DNA from 2 places in the Roseibium algae genome. Region 2 is predicted to be linked to the other one. Evidence: predicted binding sites of a transcription regulator. Region 2 holds the regulator's gene; the other holds the start of a gene.

Evidence for each region. The regulator PhoB, encoded in region 2, activates phosphate uptake and scavenging genes when phosphate is short. The targets are predictions, from matches to a motif close to TGTCATNNANCTGTCAT.
Region 1: the regulator PhoB is predicted to act here: its motif matches at 2,993-3,009, upstream of olsB (l-ornithine N(alpha)-acyltransferase).

Annotation. Positions count from the first base shown of each region.
Region 1 covers NZ_JBAKIA010000007.1:159,418-169,109, forward strand. The annotation lists gene V6575_RS12955 (transglycosylase domain-containing protein) at 1-1,400, opposite strand, end outside; gene V6575_RS12960 (DUF1330 domain-containing protein) at 1,573-1,881, shown strand; gene olsB (l-ornithine N(alpha)-acyltransferase) at 1,903-2,769, opposite strand; gene V6575_RS12970 (response regulator) at 3,142-5,547, opposite strand; gene V6575_RS12975 (YifB family Mg chelatase-like AAA ATPase) at 5,655-7,181, opposite strand; gene V6575_RS12980 (BrnA antitoxin family protein) at 7,457-7,696, shown strand; gene polA (DNA polymerase I) at 7,714-9,692, opposite strand, start outside.
Region 2 covers NZ_JBAKIA010000002.1:225,938-235,629, forward strand. The annotation lists gene V6575_RS04705 (efflux RND transporter permease subunit) at 1-239, opposite strand, end outside; gene V6575_RS04710 (efflux RND transporter periplasmic adaptor subunit) at 251-1,645, opposite strand; gene V6575_RS04715 (Hsp33 family molecular chaperone) at 1,837-2,814, opposite strand; gene argF (ornithine carbamoyltransferase) at 2,828-3,757, opposite strand; gene V6575_RS04725 (aspartate aminotransferase family protein) at 3,754-4,956, opposite strand; gene V6575_RS04730 (GcrA family cell cycle regulator) at 5,380-5,943, shown strand; gene phoB (phosphate regulon transcriptional regulator PhoB) at 6,038-6,733, opposite strand; gene phoU (phosphate signaling complex protein PhoU) at 6,774-7,484, opposite strand; gene pstB (phosphate ABC transporter ATP-binding protein PstB) at 7,518-8,306, opposite strand; gene pstA (phosphate ABC transporter permease PstA) at 8,331-9,668, opposite strand; gene pstC (phosphate ABC transporter permease subunit PstC) at 9,665-9,692, opposite strand, start outside.

The DNA.
Region 1 (9,692 bases), on a different contig from region 2:
CCTTTGATGGTGATCGGCGCATCTTGCCGGATCGTGTCTGGTGTCATGCCCTTTTCCAGAGCGGTCAGATAGACGAAGGGCTTGAACGCTGAGCCGGGTTGACGTTTGGCATAGACGGCCCGATTGAACTGGCTCTTGGAATAATCAGCACCGCCGACCAGTGCTTTGACGGCTCCGGCGGTGTCTAGCGTAACAATTGCACCCTGGCTGACACCCAGTTTCGTCCGATTGTCGGCAAGTGCTGTCTTCAGAGCGCTTTCTGCTGCGCGCTGAAGGGACGTATCAATGGTGGTGTCGACGATGATATCTCTATCGAGAGATCCGACGTAATGGGGAAGAACGTCCATGACCCAGTCTGCAACGTAGTTTGAGCTTGCTGTTGTGTGCCGGCGCACCGCTGTTGCAGGCGATGCCAGCGCGGTTTTGGCTTCCTCGGCTGTGATGTAATTTTCGTCATGCATGGCAGCCAGCACCAGTTGCGCACGTGCTTTGGCAAGATCCGGATTGTTGGCTGGTGAGTAGCGCGACGGAGCTTTCAAGAGCCCGGCCAGTGTTGCAGCTTCAGCCACTGTGACAAGGCGCGCTGATTTTCCGAAATAGCGTCTGGCCGCAGCATCCACACCATAAGCACCTGATCCGAGATAGACCCGGTTCAGATACATTTCCAGGATGTCATCCTTGGAGAATTTTGCTTCCAGCCAAAGGGACAGGACGAGTTCCTGCATTTTCCGCTTTAATGTTCGGTCCGGCTCAAGAAACAGGTTTTTCGCCAGCTGTTGGGTCAGCGTGGATCCGCCCTGCCTCAGGGTTCCTGCGGTCAGGTTGATGTAAACTGCCCGAACCAGGCCTATAGGATCCAGCCCAAAATGAGATCGGAAGCGCCGATCTTCAATGGCAATAACCGCATTGGGAAGATAAGACGGCAATTGCTCTAGTCGCACGGCCTCGCCGCCTGTGTCGCCACGGTTGGCCAGCAATGAGCCGTCAGCTGATACGATTTTGACGTTTGGCGGCCTTTGCGGCACCTGCCACTCTGATGTGGGTGGCAAATAGGCGGCGTAATAGCCAAGGATACCGACAACGAAAATTCCGCCCCAGATACCCAGAACGCAGCCCCAGTAAAGGGCGCGTTTTAACAATCTGATTGGCCAGGCCTGTGCTCTGTTCGTTGATTTTCTCCCGCCTTTACGGGTTCCGCCTCCCCGGCCTTTGCCAGAGCGTGGGGGCTGTCGGCGGGACTGGGTTTTTGCTGCAGCTTTCGGCGAAGGCTTTGATGTTTTTTTTCGGGGCTTTTTGGCGGCGGGCTTGGACGATCTGTCACGCTGGGTCACGCGCAAGTCGAGAGAAGACGGCGGTGCTTCATTTTCAAACTTTGGCTCGATCCGCTGCCTGCGCGCCATCTGTTATATTTTCCCATGAAAAGCGACGGATATATCGCCGCCAGAGCTGATGTAGACAATAGCTGGGGTCAATTTAAGACTGCGTTAAGGCAAGCCCGTTCCGGGCAGTGTATTCAGGACTTGTTGACCGACTTGAAAACCGGTTAGTCAGATGCATGGAAATGGAGAAAAAATGACCAAGGCTTATTGGGTTGCTCGTGTCGATGTCGACGATTTGGAAGGTTACAAAAGCTATGTAGCTGCAAATGCAGAGGCATTTTCAAAGTATAAAGGAAAATTTCTGGTCCGCGCCGGGAAGTTTGAGACCATGGAAGGTGAGGCTCGGTCACGAAATGTCGTCATCGAGTTTCCGGACTATGCCACGGCCATGGCCTGCTATAAATCGCCAGAGTATTCCAAGGCGAAGGCTCTGCGCGAAACGGCGTCAGAGGGAGATGTCATTATCGTTGAAGGATACGATGGTCCACAGCCAGGTGATTGATACGGACGCTTATGGGCCGCTTCAGCTCGCATAACGGCTGGCGTCGGCACCATAATAATTCACATAACGTGAATTCAGCTCTGACACGGGCATGATGATCAATACGTCAGTCGTCCCGAATTGGTGATCAACCACTGCGCCATCCCCAATGTAGGCGCCTAGTCGCAGGTAGCCTTTGACCAGAGGCGGCAGTGCTCTAAGAGATTCCTTGGGTTTGAACTCGTCAGTGCTCTGCCTGTTCATCTCCACATAGCGTTCCGATAAAGCACGAACCCGCCAGTCTTTTGGCGCTCTGGCGTTATGGTGCAGAAAGGAAAGCTGATCTGCGATTGTATCAGGATTGGTGCCTTCGATTGAGGCGCAGCCGATCATGACATCAATGCCGTGTTGAAGCACATAGGCCCAGATTCCGTGCCACAGGAGTTCGACCGTCTTCTTGTTGCGATAAGGTTTCAAAACGCAAGACCTGCCGAGCTCCAGAAAATTCTTGTCTGGATTGGCATCCAAAAGAGTCTGGATGTCGAATTCGCTGGCGGTATAGAAACCGCCTTGGCTGTTGGCAACATCCTGCCGCAGGAGTCGATAGGTGCCGACGATTTCCGGCTTCAATCGGCCAAGCTTGTTCCGCTTCATGGAGGAATGATCGATCACCAGAAGATGGTCGCAGAAAGCGTCAAACGGATCTGCGTCACGGCGAGTAGCCTGGGTGACGGCATCGGCAACGGCAGACATTTCTTCGTAAAAAACCTGATATCGCAGACGTTGGGCTTTTTTTACTTCCTTTGCATTGCGTGCCAGACGGACCTCAAGGGGGCCAATACGCCCCAGGCTTTCCGGTCTGGGGTTTGCCAATTCGCTTGCCATGTTGGCTTTTGCGGTAAGTGGCATCCAGTGTGGCAGCGGGCGTCCGTTTGGCGTGAATTTTTGTACGAGTTTCCGTGGTGAAAACATGCCTGACCGCATCATGGATGTTCGGCCTCTATTTTGTTTTTCGGTGTCTGGCATTCGTTTTCTCGCCGAACGGATTGTTCTATTTTACATTTTACCTTTGCCGGTAAACGACCAAGTAAATGCAAGATACATCTGTAATTCTGCTGTAGACCATAGTTTTCCGACAAATCAATGACGGTGACCAAATGCTCAGGTTTTTCAGTTGAATGGCATGTTAAGCTGGCAAAAGATAGACGTTGGTGAGCTTGGCAAGGGCTTGCCGGGGAAATTTCAAGACGACGTCAGGTTTCAACGGGGATCGACGAAAGCCTAGTTTGCATCCATTTTGGTCTGACCGTCTGCATTGCTCATAGCAGCCAATGCGTCCCGGATCGCATCTGCTGACAGTGGCTTGGTGAGATAACCCGCTGCCCCAGCAGCGGCAGCCTTGTCTCGCGCATCCTGCATGACATCGGCGGTCACCATGAGAATGGGGACATGTGAGTGGCCCTCTGCCGTCTCATGTGCCCGGATTTGGTGAATGGCACCGATGCCATCGAGACCGGGCATATGCAGGTCCATAAGGATGGCATCGAATCTTGTATCTGCTGCGGCTTCGACGGCTTTTTCCCCATCAATGACCATGACAGGTTCATGTCCAAGTTTTCGCAGAAGAGCCTCACTGAGAAGCCTGTTGATGTCGTTATCCTCAGCAACAAGCAGCCGAAGGGGGCGTGCTGGAGCCAAATCGGCTTTCCGCGATTTTCCAATTGGCAGAGCGTCACTATTGACGTCCCAAAAATTATTATCTGTATCGTCTTGCAACAGCCCGGTGATGGCTTGCGAGAGGCTTTCCATACGAACCGGGCGAATGAGGTAGGCGGCGTAACCGGCTTCTCGAAGGCGCGCGAGGCGATCGCGTTCAGGTGGCGAAACCAGAACAATTGCAGGAGCTTGGCATCCTGCCAGGCGTGCAGAAGCGAGCCATCCTCCACTATCCGGAAGGGACGCATTTTGGACGATCACAAGATCGGCAGACGTAAGAAGGTCTTGCATTTCGTCAGCACCAGGTACGGCCAGCTTGACGTTAAGGCCCTCTGCGCGCAGACGGCCGGCAAGTAAGGGGACTTCGACTTGGCCGCTGCTGATGATCGCAATCGTTTTTGCTTGAACTTCGGGTGCCGGGATTTCAGAGAGCTGCTTCAGAGCCTCGGGCACGGGCAGAGCCAGTTTGAAAACGGCACCTGAGGTTTCATCCTGCTCCGCAGAGATCGCCCCCCCCATAAGACCGGCCAGTCGTTGGGCGATGGCGAGGCCTAGGCCGGTACCGCCGAATTTTCGGGCGGGTCCATGATCAATCTGCTCGAATTCCATGAACAGACGATCTGCCTGGGCCTTTTCAAATCCAATCCCGGTGTCGCGAACGCTGATGTCCAGGAAACAGCCGCCTTCCGGGTTCGCGCGTCCATCGATCTCAATGGAAACACCGCCAAAGTCTGTGAATTTCACCCCGTTGCCCGCTAGGTTGAAGAGGATTTGCCGAACCCTGGCTGCATCTACAGTGACCTGATCTGGCAGGGCCGGGTCGATCCGTGTCCCGATTTCCAATCCTTTTACGTGGGCTTTGGGAGCGAGAAGTTCGACGACGTTTTCTGCCAGCGCCGCCAGAGGCGTCAATTCGGCCTGGATCTCAAGCTTTCCAGCTTCCACTTTTGAGAAATCCAGCACTTCGTCGATCAAAAGAAGCAACGTCTCGCCAGAGGTCTCCAAGGCTTCAATATAGGCGGTTTGTTCCTTGGTTACCCTTGTATCGCGCAATAGTGCGCCCATCCCCAGGATGCCGTTCAGCGGTGTGCGGATTTCATGGCTGACGGTAGCGAGAAAGCGTGATTTGGCTTCATTTGAACTTTCTGCCGAATGTCGGGCGGCCAACAATTCATCCTCAACCATCCTGCGGTCGGTCACATCACGCAAAACGGTCTGGATCAATGGCTGATCCGATGCGATTTCGCGCACGCTGATGTCAATGCGCGAAAACCATCGTGGTCCCCGGTTTGTCTGCAAGAGCAGATCTCCGAAGCCGTCATCTGAGTCTATGCCATCCTTTTTGTGAGTTGGCGTAGCCTGTGTTGCGCGTGGCAAGGTTAATGGAAATCCGGTGAGTACATTGGTTTGTGATCCAAATGCCTCCAAAGCTGCGGTATTCGCATAAACCACGGTACTTGATGTGTCGCGCCGAATGACGATGTCGCCGAGTGTGTGGAGAATATTGGCATGGCGCTCGTCGCTTTCGCGAAGCTCCCATGCACTGTCTTCGAGTTCTTCACATCGGCCCGCCAGCCGTTTCACTCTGGCCTGGCTGTGCTCGAGAGCCTCAGCAGCCCGTTTTTGGTCGTCCGCAACAAGGCGCCAGACTGCCATTGCTCCGGCAAAGAAAGCCAGCCCGATCGCCAGCAGTTGGGTTGATGGGGAGCTAACAAGAAGAAATGCTGCCAAAGCGCCGCCAGCTGCACCAACGGTGGAGAGTATCAGCAGCGGTTTTGAAGGGGTTTTCAAATCAAGTGGCCGGAGTACAGGGCCTTCTTCCAGGTTATCCTGGTTCGGGACTTTGGTTGTTGTTGGTCCGGTCGGCCAGACCAGCGTTTTCAAAGACGGTCTCTTTTGCGCCAGCTCTTCAGACGGTGTCTGAGATGCCTTATGCGATACGTCGCCGTGTTTTGTGTTCTGGCTGCCCAAGACCGATACTCTCTACTACGTCACGATTTGGCACCACTATGTTTGATAAGCTTTGAGAAACCGTTTCTTTTGAGGATTGGTTTGCAATATTCAAGGTCGGGCAAACATCAGGCAGCCTGTCGTGACAGGTCCTGACCGCGATAACTCAGAGCCTCGGCAAGGTGGACCCGTCCGACTGTGCTTAGCCCGTCGAGATCAGCCAGGGTCCGCGCGAGCTTCATGACCCGATGATAGCCACGGGCGCTCAATGCCAGACTGTGGGCAGCCTCGTGTAGAAACTGCAGTCCAGCGGCATCAGGGGCAGCAATTGTCTCAATCACCGAGGCGGGGGCTTCCGCGTTGGTCAGTGCGTTTATCCCGCATTCAACAAATCGCTCCCGCTGAATATCACGTGCTTTGCTCACACGTTCAGCCACGATCGCTGAGCTTTCCGAGGTTCCCGGCGTGATCAGGTCGGCGGCGGTGACCGCAGGCACATCAATTCTCAGATCAATCCGATCCAGAAGCGGTCCCGAGACACGGGCTTGATAATCTGTCGCACACCTTGCGCCGCGCTTGCATTGATGTCCGGGTTCGCCTGCATATCCACAGCGACACGGGTTCATGGCCGCAATCAGCTGGATCCTGGCCGGATAAGACACCCGGTGGTTTGCGCGGGCGATCACAGCTTGGCCGCTCTCCAGTGGCTGGCGCAGACTATCCAGCACCTGGGGATTGAATTCGGGAAGTTCGTCAAGGAACAGCACGCCGTTGTGCGCCAGCGAGACTTCTCCCGGCTTTGCTTTTATGCCGCCGCCGACGAGAGCTGCCATGGAGGCAGAATGATGCGGCGCGCGAAACGGACGGCGATCTGTCAGTCGGCCGTCGGCCAACTCTCCTGCCAGTGAGGCAATCATCGAGACTTCCAGCAGTTCGCGCGGGCGCAAGGGCGGGAGGATCGACGGCAGTCGGCTTGCCAGCATGGACTTCCCCGCCCCTGGAGGGCCGCACATGAGGAGGTTATGCCCGCCAGCTGCCGAGATCTCTAGCGCGCGTTTGGCGGTCTCTTGTCCCTTGACTTCGCTGAGATCCGGCAGGGAATTGGGAGCATTTTGAAGTCTTGGCGCTGGGCGAGACAGAACCTGTGTGCCTTTAAAATGATTGGCGAGCTGGATCAGGGAGACGGGAGCCAAAATGTCCATGTCTGCGTCCGCCCATGCTGCTTCCGCACCGCTGGCGGCGGGACAGATTAAGCCTTTGCCCAGTGCATTGGCCCCCATAGCTGCAGGAAGGACACCCGCAACTGGAGCCAACATACCATCAAGCCCCAATTCCCCGAGTACCGCATAGCCTGCGAGCATGTCAGCAGGAATGGCGCCAATCGCTGCCATGACCCCGAGGGCGATTGGAAGGTCGTAGTGGGATCCTTCCTTGGGCAGATCTGCGGGTGCGAGATTGACGGTGACGCGCTTGGCTGGCAACGCCAGGCCTGAGGCATGCAATGCGGCGCGGACACGTTCGCGACTTTCGCCAACCGCCTTGTCCGGCAGGCCAACCACTGTGAAGGCAACCATCCCCGGACCGACTTGCACCTGGACGTCGACAGGCAATGCTTCAATGCCTTGAAAAGCGACCGTTGTGACACGGCTGACCATGGCTAACTCCACCCTTGATTGCATATGATGCTAAAGCACTTACATGAGTGAGGCAAGAACATAAATAGAACATGACCAAAGAGCACGGAGTGGTGTTGTTTTAAATCAGCCAAAAATCGGGTTTGGGCGTTGATATATGGCTGTCAAACCGGTGATTTTGCATTTGGAGCGCTATCTCATGGGAGTATTTTGCAATGTTGCTGATTTCTCGCTTTCACCTAGCGGCATTCCGGGTATGCTCAAGACTTCATCCCAAAATGATTGGAATTGAATCCATGGCTTACCCGCCGCGCCGTACCACAAGTGCCATTGACCGTGCTGAGGCCTTGTTTAAATCCGCGACCACCAAGCCCGTTGCAGAAGCTCCAAAATCAAACACTCTGTCCATGCCCGTGGGCAAGGAATCCGTCTCTATTCGTCTCGACAATGAGGTCCTGGCATTTTTTCAGGAAGGCGGTCCCGGTTGGCAGGCGCGCATCAACACGGCTCTGCGCAAAGCTGCCGGGCTGGAATAACCAGCCTGCTCGAAACTTTAATGCGCCTCGTCCCAATTGTCCGCAGCTCTGGCGTCGACCTGAAGGGGCACGGAGAGTTGGAGCACAGGCTCACAGGCTTTTTCCATGACCTCGCGAACGAGTGAAATAGTCGCATCAACCTGGGACCCGGGCACTTCGAAGATCAGTTCATCGTGGACCTGCAACAGCATCTGCGCATCGAGCTTTGAGGCATCTAGCCGGTCTTCCATCCGCACCATGGCGCGGCGCAGGATATCGGCGGCTGAGCCCTGGATCGGGGCGTTGATGGCGGCCCGCTCGTAAAAGGCGCGCATGTTCGGGTTCTTGGTGTTCACTTCCGGATAATGCGCCTTGCGTCCGAAAATGGTGCTGACATATCCGTTGGCGTGAACGTCTTTTTTGATTGCTTCCATATAGTCCTTGATGCCCGGAAAGCGTTCGAAATAGGTCTTGATGTAAGCGCTTGCCTCACCGCGTCCGATACCAAGCTGGTTGGCAAGGCCAAAGGCTGAAATACCGTAGATGATACCGAAGTTGATGGCCTTGGCCTGTCGGCGGATCATCGGATCCATGCCTTCAATCGGCACACCGAACATCTCACTTGCGGTCATCGCGTGAATATCGAGACCGTCCTCAAAGGCTTTTTTCAGCTGTGGAATGTCCGCCATATGGGCGAGCACACGCAATTCGATCTGGCTGTAATCGGCAGAAATCAGCTTGTGGCCGGTCGCTGCGACAAAGGCCTGTCGGATTTTTCGGCCCTCTTCTGTCCGCACCGGAATGTTCTGCAGGTTTGGCTCAGACGACGAGAGACGCCCGGTGGTCGTTGCCGCCAGAGAATAGGACGTGTGAACCCGCTTCGTATCCGGGTGAATACGTCCCGGAAGTGCATCGGAATAGGTGGATTTGAGCTTGGAGAGCTGACGCCATGATACGATGCGGGACGGTAATTCGTGACCCTCCACAGCCAGATCATCCAGAACGGAGGCCGACGTTGACCACGCACCGGTCTTGGTTTTCTTGCCACCTGGAAGGTTCATCTTGCCGAACAGAATGTCGCCAAGCTGCTTGGGCGAGCCGATGTTGAAGCGCTCGCCGGCCAGCTGATAGATTTCATCTTCCAGCCCTGCCATGCCCTGGGCAAAGTCGCCGGATAGCCGGGATAGCATCTGCCGATCAACCGAGATGCCGCGTTTTTCCATCCGCGCCAGAACCGGCACCATTGGCCGTTCAAGCTTTTCATAGACGGTTGCCATGCGTTCGCTTGCCAACCTTGGCTTCAGCACCTGCCAAAGGCGTAGAGTGACATCGGCATCTTCCGCCGCATAGGCCGATGCCTTGTCGATTGGCACCCTATCGAAGGTGATCATCGACTTGCCAGAACCGCAGATTTCCTTGAACGGGATTGGCTTGTGGCCGAGCCAGCGCTCGGACAGCTCGTCCATGCCGTTTCCGCCCTTGCCCGCATCCAGCGTATATGACAGCAACATGGTGTCGTCGGCAGGGCTGATGTCGATGCCGTGGCGGGTCATCACCAGCCAGTCGTATTTGAGATTCTGGGCAATCTTTAGGACGCCGCGGTCTTCCAGCATTGGCTTCAGTGCAGCGAGCGCCTCGGCCATTGGAATTTGCCCTTCGACCAGACCGCCACCACCCAGAAGATCGCCTTCACCGTCCACATGGGCAAGCGGCACATAGCAGGCTTTTCCGACTTTCGAGCAGAGTGATAAGCCAACAAGGTCTGCCTGCATGGCATCAAGAGATGTGGTTTCTGTGTCGAATGCCACGTAGCCAACTTCATAGGCTTCTGCGATCCAGGACTTAAGCTGCTCCAGTGTCGTGACGGTCTCATAGTCGGAAGCATCGATTGGGGCTGATGCAGCCGCATGTGCACGGGCTGTCGCAACGGTCTGCGGCACCATCATGCCATTTGGCAAAGGTTCTGCGCCGGGGGCCGTGCTGTCAGCGGAAAGTGCAGCAGCGGGGGCAGCATGTT
Region 2 (9,692 bases):
AAGCGAAGTTCCGGTTCGATGACTTCCAGAATATTGGAGGTCACATCCTCAGCACTGGCACCTGGCCAGTTGATTGACACAGTAACGCGATCTGTTTTGACAGTGGGAAAGAATTGCGTGTTCAATTTCGACAGACCAAAAGCGCCAAACAGGATCATGACAACCATGATCAAATTGGCAGCATTGGGATGGCGAACGACGGTTTGCAGGAAACCTAGGGGCTCTGCTCTGAGTGGCATATCCAGTTCCCCTAATTGCTTGCAGAAGCAGGTGGGGCAGCAGCAGCTTTCGCATCGCCTCCGACCGGACGAACAAGAAGCCCGGTTCCAGCTTCTGGGATTCGGGTCGCCAATATGGTCTCACCATCCTTCAGGTCGCCCTGGACGATAATGTAGCCATTATCAAAGGCAAGTGGCTTGACCTGGCGTTCGGCGAGCCGACTCTCGCTGTCGACAACATAGACCAACCCATCCCCATAAAACGCTGTTTCAGGGATTCTAAAGCTGCCCGAATAAGTCTTATCAGGAACACTTACTTCAACAAACGCACCCGGCCTTAGAGGCGTTTTTTCTGGTGTTACGGAAATCCGGGCAAAGACATCAACCCCGCCGCGACTGCTAGCAACATCAGCCCCCACCCGGTCAACCACAGCCATATATGTCAGTGGCTGATTGCCCAAATACCACATGACTTCGACGGGTCGTCCGACCACAGTTCCATTTTCCGCAACAAGACGGCCGTACTGATTGTCTGACAGCGTGAAGCGAACTTCGAGCTCATCCCGACTATAAATGGAAGCCACAACGTCGTTGGCATTTGTGAGACGTCCAATCTGAGCGCCTTCTGTGCGCACGACTGCATCGAAGGGCGCTTTCAAAACTGTATTAGCGAGCTTGCGGCGAGCATCTTCCAAACGCCAATTCAAGCGTTCAATCACGGCCTCTTGTTGCTCGACGTTCGCCTGTTCAAGCGCAAGTGCGTTGAGCCGCTGCTCCATGATCTGCTGGCGTTGCGAAACGAGCAATTTGCGGTCATCAGCCGTCCGTTCCGTGACAGAGCCCCGCTTCAGCAAGTCCTGTGCACGCTCAAGATCCTTTTGAGCGAATTCCAACTGCTCACGTGCGCGGACAACATTGGCCTTTTCCAACTCGACGCGGCCGCGATTTTCAATCAAACCGGCCTTCGCTTCAGCCAAGTTTGCCTCAGCTTCTGTCAGCGCGCCTTCATATTCAAACCGATCAATGGAGACGAGCACGTCTCCCTTTGAGACAATCCCACCTGCCTTGAGCTGATCACTTACGGAGACAACTTCTCCGGCAACGAGTGAACGCAAGTCCACTTGGCGGCCAGCTGTGACCTCACCGTAAACATTGATAAGCGGCGTATAGTCCTTCTGCGCCACAGCCTCAGTTTCAACCGCGTAAGACTTCTCGGTAATTGGGCGCTTGGGGACCTCTGGCTTTGTATTTACCAAATAATCCATACCCTTGAAGGCCACAAACAGCACAACGAGAGCCAGAACAGCCTGAAGAATTGCCTTTGCCACCAATCTGGCGCGACCAACAGCAGTTTTTTGAGCAGGCAGCTCTCCATAATCCACGGGCGCCTTGTTCTCGCTGTCGGTAGGTTCAACGGACTGCAACATAGAGTTCCCTCAAATCAAACACGTATCATCTACGGTTCACGGAGCCTGCTGGCTCACCTTGCACCGCACAATATACCATAGTCTGATATTCAACGGTTATGCGCCGTTGGCAAGTAGGTATTTGTAACGAACCGTCGCAAGATGAAGCCTAGATACACATGGAAACAAAAGCTTACCCAAGATGCGGCACCTCAAGTCGCGTCGAATTCGTAGATTGCGCTGCAAAACTCGCATTTCACGACAATCTTGTCGTCGACCTTCATCTGCTCGACTTCTTCCGCGCTGAAGTTCGACATAATCCCAGCAACCCGATCCCGGGAGCAACGACATTTGTCAGAGATCCCTTGAGGATCAAAGAGCCTCACGCCACGTTCATGGAACAAGCGGAACAAAAGCTGCTCGACGGTAATTTCAGGATCCGTAAGCTCCACATCCTTGACTGTTTCGACAAGTGCACGGGCTTCAACCCATGCATCGTCAATATCAAACTCATGGGGCCTAGCGCCCTTGGGCGCATCACCAGGGTCAAGATCAGCCTGTCGCATACGCTCAGGGGCCTCTGGCAGAAACTGCACCATGATGCCGCCTGCCGTCCAACGGTGGTTTGGGGCACTGCCGTCAGTGCGAGTGAAAAGCTCGCCAACAGCGAGGCGAACTTCAGTCGGGATCTGCTCGGATCTGGCAAAATAGCGCCGCGCCACCTCTTCAAGCGATATGCCGTCAAGTTCAACCAGCCCCTGGTAGCGCTGCATGTGCTTGCCCTGATCAATCGTCATGGCCAGATGCCCCCGGCCAAGAAGCTCTTCGGGACGGGCATGCCCGGCTTCGACCAAGACATCAACCTTGGCCTCATCAAAGCTTGCATAAGCGCGAATTGCATCTGGCGAAACGAAATCAACCACAAGCATCGACACCGGACCATCCGTCTGTGTCTGCAGGGTAAACCTGCCTTCAAACTTCAGGGAGGTGCCGAGCAGACTTGTCAGAACAATCGCTTCTGCAAGAAGGCGTGAGACCGGCTCAGGATATCCATGACGTTCCAAAATGGCGTCGACGACGGGTCCAAGCGTCACCGCGCGGCCACGAACATCCAGCCCTTCGACAGCAAACGGGCGCACCGCATCCTGCCCGGCAGGGGTTACGCCGAATTCCTCAAGATCTAATGCCAAGTTCTTACGCCTTTCACACAGCGTCAAAACACCAGGCAAGAATGCCCTTTTGTGCGTGTAGACGATTTTCTGCGCCGTCAAAAACCACTGAGTTCGGACCATCCATAACTTCAGTGCTCACTTCTTCGCCGCGGTGCGCGGGCAAACAATGCATGAAGAGTGCCTTGTCATTGGCTTCCGACATCAAACGCTGGTTGACCTGATAGGCACCAAGCAGATTGTGCCGCGTTGTGTCATCGTCGTCGCCCATGGAAACCCAACAATCTGTCACCACACAATCGGTGCCTTTGACCGCTTCAAATGGATCGTCAGTCACAACGATCGACGCCCCTTCTGCGCGCGCCTTCTCAATCAGATCGGTTGGCGGGGCCAATTCCGAAGGTGTTGCAATGCGCAGTTCAAAGTCGAGGCGCGGAGCCGCATGCACCCAGGACGCCAGCACATTGTTGCTGTCGCCGCTCCAGGCAATCGACTTGCCTTTGATTGAGCCACGATGCTCTTCAAACGTCAAAAGATCTGCCATGATCTGACAAGGATGAGACACTTTGGTCAAACCATTGATAACAGGAATGGTCGCATTGGCCGCAAGTTCTGTCAGATCGTCATGACTCAGGATCCGGATCATAACCGCATCAACAAATCGCGACAGAACCTTGGCTGTGTCCGCGATTGTCTCGCCCCGCCCGAGCTGCATTTCTGCACCCGTGAGCATCAAGGTTTCGCCGCCAAGCTCGCGCATGCCAACGTCAAAGGAAATACGTGTACGGGTCGATGGCTGCTCAAAAATCATCGCCAGGACTTTACCCGCCAAAGGCCCCTCGCCCCGACGAATACCATTGCGGTCTTTTTTAAGACGCTTGCTGACGTCTAGAATGTGGCGCAGTTCGTCTCCGCCAAATTCGGTCAGATCCAGAAAATTCCGCGACATACCGGTGCTGGTCATTCTGCCGCCCCTTCAAGTTTCAATGTTTGTTCAAGTGACGTGGCAGCGGCCTCGAGCCGCTTAACAGCCTCTGCAATCTCTTCATCCGAGATCGTCAGCGGAGGCATGATCCGCACCACATTATCGCCAGCGGGGATCGCCAGAAGCCCTTGTTCGCGTGCCATTGCGACGAAATCTCCAGCGGGTACAACGCACTTCAGACCGAGCATCAAACCAGAACCGCGCACTTCCTCCAGGACATCAGGATGCCCATCGACGAGACCGGCCAGCTTCTGCTTGAAGTTGAGACCCTTCGACTTCACCGTATCCAGGAATTCATCGGCCAGGATCACATCAAGCACTGCATTGCCGACAGCCATCGCAAGAGGATTACCGCCGAAGGTCGTGCCGTGCGTTCCAGGCACCATGCCCGACGAGGCCTCTTCCGTTGCGAGACACGCACCCATTGGGAAACCGCCGCCGATGCCCTTGGCAACCGCCATGATGTCCGGCATCACACCGGACCATTCATGCGCAAACAACTTACCTGTCCGACCAACACCCGTTTGGATTTCGTCAAAGATCAGCAAGATGCCTTCATCGTCGCAGAGCTTACGAAGCTGACGTAAAAACTCAGTTGGGATCTCGCGGATGCCGCCTTCACCTTGGATTGGTTCAATTGCAATGGCTGCTGTTTGCGGACCAACGATCTCTTTTAAGGCCTCCAGATCACCAGCTGGAACCTGGTCAAAACCAGGAGCCTTTGGGCCAAAACCCTCCATATACTTTGCCTGACCACCAGCTGCGATTGTCGCGATGGTCCGCCCATGGAAAGCACCTTCAAAGGTCACGATGTGATATCGATCAGGGTGTCCCTTGTCATACTGATAGCGGCGCGCGGTTTTGATCGCAGCTTCCATCGCCTCAGCCCCAGAGTTTGTAAAGAACACACGATCCGCAAACGTTGCCTCAGCCAGGCGACTTCCGAGACGGTTTCCCCCCGGAGGACTGTGCAGATTGGACGTGTGCCAAAGCTTTTCAGCCTGAGCCTTCAGCGCCTCGACCAGATGCGGATGACTATGCCCAAGCGCGTTGACGGCAATCCCGGATCCGCAGTCCAGAAATCGTCGGCCATCACTCGCTACCAGCCAGACACCTTCACCATGATCGAATTCCAGGCCCGATCTTGCGTAAGTTCCAAACAGCGCAGACGCCGACATTTCCTTAAACTCCCGTGGAGAGAAAAACCTTTATGCCATGCGCTGTTTATTCCGGAACCTGACCAATAAAGGCCCTAAAACGAAACATGCCGCCCGGAAAAGGCGGCACGCGCATGTCATAAAAGCTTATACACCTGTTCCCCGGCTCGCTGTCAATGCAATTGGCAGGTTTCAGCCAATTGCATTCGCACATAGGCAAATTGGCTATTCTGGGGAAAAGCTGGTTCATCCCCATCTGAATCCCCCCGAAACCTTGCCTCAACTTTCACCGATATTGTAATGTCCGATGAGTAAAGCACGACATGTCGTGTAGCAAATCACTTTATGGCACTAAATATGCCACTACTGGCACGCATGAGTGTGCCTTAACACTTGGTTAATGCTTCGTGGTTTTTCGCCACTGAACATACGGGGTGCGGCAAAATGAGTTGGACGAATGAACGCGTGGAGCTTTTGTCAAAGCTCTGGGCCGAAGGCCATAGCGCAAGTCAGATTGCGGGCGAACTCGGCGGCGTGACACGCAATGCAGTTATCGGAAAAGTTCATCGCCTTGGGCTTTCGGGCCGTGCAAAGGCACCATCGCCTGCATCCAAGCCGCGTCGGCCACGCGCGGGCTCGGCTGCACCTGCATCACCAGGAAGAACAGGTACACCGCAACCACAGTCTCAGGGTGCAACTGCCTTGAAGATGGAAAGTGCACCTGCTCCTGTTGCAAAGCCAGAGCCGGAAATCGAGCTTATTGCTGAGCTGGTACCGATGTCAGAACGTGCAACGATACTGTCGTTGACAGAACGGACTTGCAAATGGCCAATCGGAGATCCGAGCACCGACGATTTCTATTTCTGCGGTCGGGTTTCAGATGCAAACGTTCCTTATTGCGCCCATCATTGCAAAATTGCTTATCAACCTGTGAGTGATCGGCGACGCAATAATAACAATAAGCCGTTGGCTGTTTCCGCCCCAATTGCTGCTGCACGCGCTTCCTAGAGCTTTGCAGTTTTAAGGCGATCAGAGATTAAAAAAGCCCGCCGAATTCGGCGGGCTTTTTATTTGGCAATAGCAAGATACTGAGGTTCAGGCCTCAGGCAAGGGCGAACTGATCGTTGAAGGCATAACCAGCACCGCGCACAGTGCGGATTGGGTCTTTCGCCTTGCCACGGTTCAACGCCTTGCGCAAACGCCCGACATGAACATCAACGGTCCGTTCATCCACATAGACATCGTGGCCCCAGACCCCATCAAGAAGCTGTTCACGAGAGAACACGCGCCCAGGCGACGTCATTAGGAATTCCAGAAGCCGAAACTCCGTTGGCCCCAGATGGATTTCCTTGGTGCTGCGCCGCACACGGTGAGTTTCCCGATCCAGCTCAATATCACCAGAACGCAGCATCGAAGATACAACTTCAGGATTTGCCCGGCGCAAGATGGCCCGGACCCGCGCCATCAGTTCCGGCACGGAGAATGGCTTGACCACATAGTCATCTGCCCCCGTAGACAAGCCACGAATACGCTCGGCTTCCTCGCCGCGAGCAGTCAGCATGATCACCGGCAAGCGTTCAGTCTCTTCGCGCATTCTCAGGCGCCGACATAGCTCAATGCCGGAAATGCCCGGCAGCATCCAATCAAGTAGCAACAAGTCAGGTACACTTTCACGGAGACGAACTTCAGCGTCGTCTCCGCGCATGCAGGAATCGACTGTGTAGCCTTCTGCTTCCAAATTGTATCTCAGCAACAGGCTGAGCGGCTCCTCGTCTTCAACGATGAGTACCTTAGGCATTCCAGTTTACTCCGAACCATTCCCGCCTGACGTACTGATATCAGGCGTCTTCTTTGTCCATGACACCCGTTTCGTCCATGCGTGGACGATCTTCGGTCAGGCGGTCACCTGTGACCATGTAGAAAACATTCTCTGCGATGTTGGTGGCATGATCGCCGATGCGCTCGATGTTCTTCGCGCAAAACAGAAGATGAGCGCACTGAGTGATATTGCGCGGATCTTCCATCATGTAGGTCAGCAACTCCCTGAACAACGAGGTGTAGATCGCATCAACTTCGCTATCCCGGTCCCGTACAAGACGAGCTTCTTCAGCATTCCGGCGGGTATAGGCATCCAGCACGTTTTTGAGCTGAGACAAAGCCAGCTCTGTCATGTGCTCAACACCGATTGACAGTGTTTTGGACTTAAGACCTGCATCCATCGCAATCACACGCTTGGCAACATTTTTCGCCATGTCGCCGACCCGTTCCAGATCGTTTGCAATACGGCCAGCAGCCATGATCTCACGAAGGTCCTGGCCCATCGGCTGACGTCGTGCGATCACCTGAACATTGCGCATTTCGATATCAAGCAGAAGCTCATCCAGCCTGGCATCCTTCAAGATGGTTTCCTGGGCAAGCTCCAGATCCTGCCTCATCAAAGCAGAAACCGCGTTGCTGACAATATCCTCGGCCAGGCCACCCATTTCGGCGATCAGACCAGCAATAGTGGTAAGTTCTTCGCCATATGCAGATACCGTATGTTCGGTCATCTCAGTTCCCTTTCCATACCCGTGTCAACAAAATCAGCCGAAGCGGCCCGTGATGTAATCCTGGGTGCGCTTGTCTTGCGGGTTGGTGAAAATATCCTGCGTCGCGCCCACTTCAACCAGATTTCCCATATGGAAGAAAGCTGTCTGTTGAGACACACGAGCCGCCTGCTGCATCGAATGGGTCACGATAACAATCGTAAAATTCGCCCGCAGTTCATCGATCAGCTCTTCCACCTTTGCAGTGGCAATCGGATCAAGTGCCGAGCACGGTTCATCCATCAGAATGACTTCCGGGCTTACCGCAATGGCACGCGCAATGCACAGGCGTTGCTGCTGGCCACCTGACAGCCCCGTTCCCGGTCCATCCAGACGATCTTTCACTTCGTTCCAAAGACCAGCTTTCTGCAAGCTGGATGCAACGACTTCGTCGAGCTCAGACTTTTTGCGTGTCAGACCATGGATCCGCGGCCCATAAGCAACATTGTCATAAATTGATTTTGGGAAAGGGTTCGGCTTCTGAAACACCATTCCAACCTTGGCGCGCAACTGCACCGGATCGACTTTCGGATCATAAATATCCTCATCATCAATCTTGATGTCGCCTTCAACGCGGCAAATATCAATTGTATCGTTCATCCGGTTCAGGCAACGCAGGAACGTGGATTTACCGCAACCGGACGGACCGATAAACGCCGTAACTGCACGTGCCTCGATGTCAACGCTGACATCCTTGATTGCGTGGGTATCACCGTAATAAACCTGCACTTTACTGGCAGAAATTTTCGTTTCAGTCATCTCGGCGGTCTCTATATCTCTAGGCATCTCACTCATGGTGACGCTCATTCCTTACCAGCGGCGCTCAAACCTGCGACGCAGGATGATCGCGACAACATTCATTGTCATGAGGAACAGAAGCAGGATGATGATCCCACCCCAGGCCCGTTCATAGAAAGCCGGATCCGCACGCTTTGCCCACTCGTAAATCTGGGCAGGCATTGCAGAGTTCGGCGACAAAAATCCAGACACAACCCCATCAGGGAATTCGGAGGCAATAAAGCCAACCATCCCGATGAGAAGAAGTGGAGCTGTTTCACCCAGGGCCTGTGCAAGTCCAATGATCGTCCCTGTGAGGATACCTGGCATTGCAAGTGGCAGAACATGGTGGAAGACCGACTGCATCTTGGATGCCCCAATTCCAAGCGCCGCACTTCGAATACTCGGCGGCACTGATTTCAGAGATGCACGCGTCGAAATGATGATGGTCGGAAGTGTCATCAAGGTGAGGACCAGTCCACCGACGAGAGGCGCCGACTGAGGCAAGTGAGCGAACTGAATGAACGCCGCAAGACCCAGAATACCAAATACGATGGATGGAACAGCAGCCAAGTTCGAGATGTTCACCTCAATCAGATCAGTGATCCGGTTTTTGGGAGCAAATTCTTCCAGGTAGATGGAGGCTGCGACGCCAATCGGTAGAGCCAAGAGCAAGACTACCAGCATCATGTAGAAGGAGCCGATCATTGCGACCCCGATACCAGCCTGTTCAGGACGTGAGTCCGATGCATCTGCACCCAAGATGAATTGCCAATTGAAGCGCTTCACCACAGTTGCCGTTTCCCGCAACTTGTCGACAATGTCGAGATGCACGGCATTCAGGTTCTTGTCGTTGACCAGATCTTCGCGCGTTACCCGGCCTTTCATATAGCCATCGACACGAGAAGACGCCACTAGATTGAATTGAGCTGTCGAGCCGATCTTGTCCGGATTTGCCAAGACAAATTCACGAACTGTAGCTGGGGCACCTGAGGACATGATCTTCAAGAGATCCTTGTCCTTCATATCTGTTTTAACGCCCTTTTCTTCCAGTTTTTCTCGCAGGGAACCTGCGATCATGGCCCGATATTTGGACGTCTTCACAATTGATGCTTCAGCCTTTTCGATCTTTGCCTTGTCCAAAGTCACATCCAACGAGATGAAAGTCTGGGTAAAGGCACTGGTCCCGTTCGAGAAGATTGCGAAAAGCAATGCAGCCAAGAAAAAGAGACCGATCAAGATGGCAACAATGCCATAGCATTTAAAACGTGTTTCGGATGAGTTACGCCGTCGCGTCAGTGTATCGACTTCCAGGAGCGACTTCTTGTTCACCCGGGCCGCAGCCTTCGAGTTTACGGTGGTATCGGTCATTCGTACTGTTCCCGGTACTTGCGC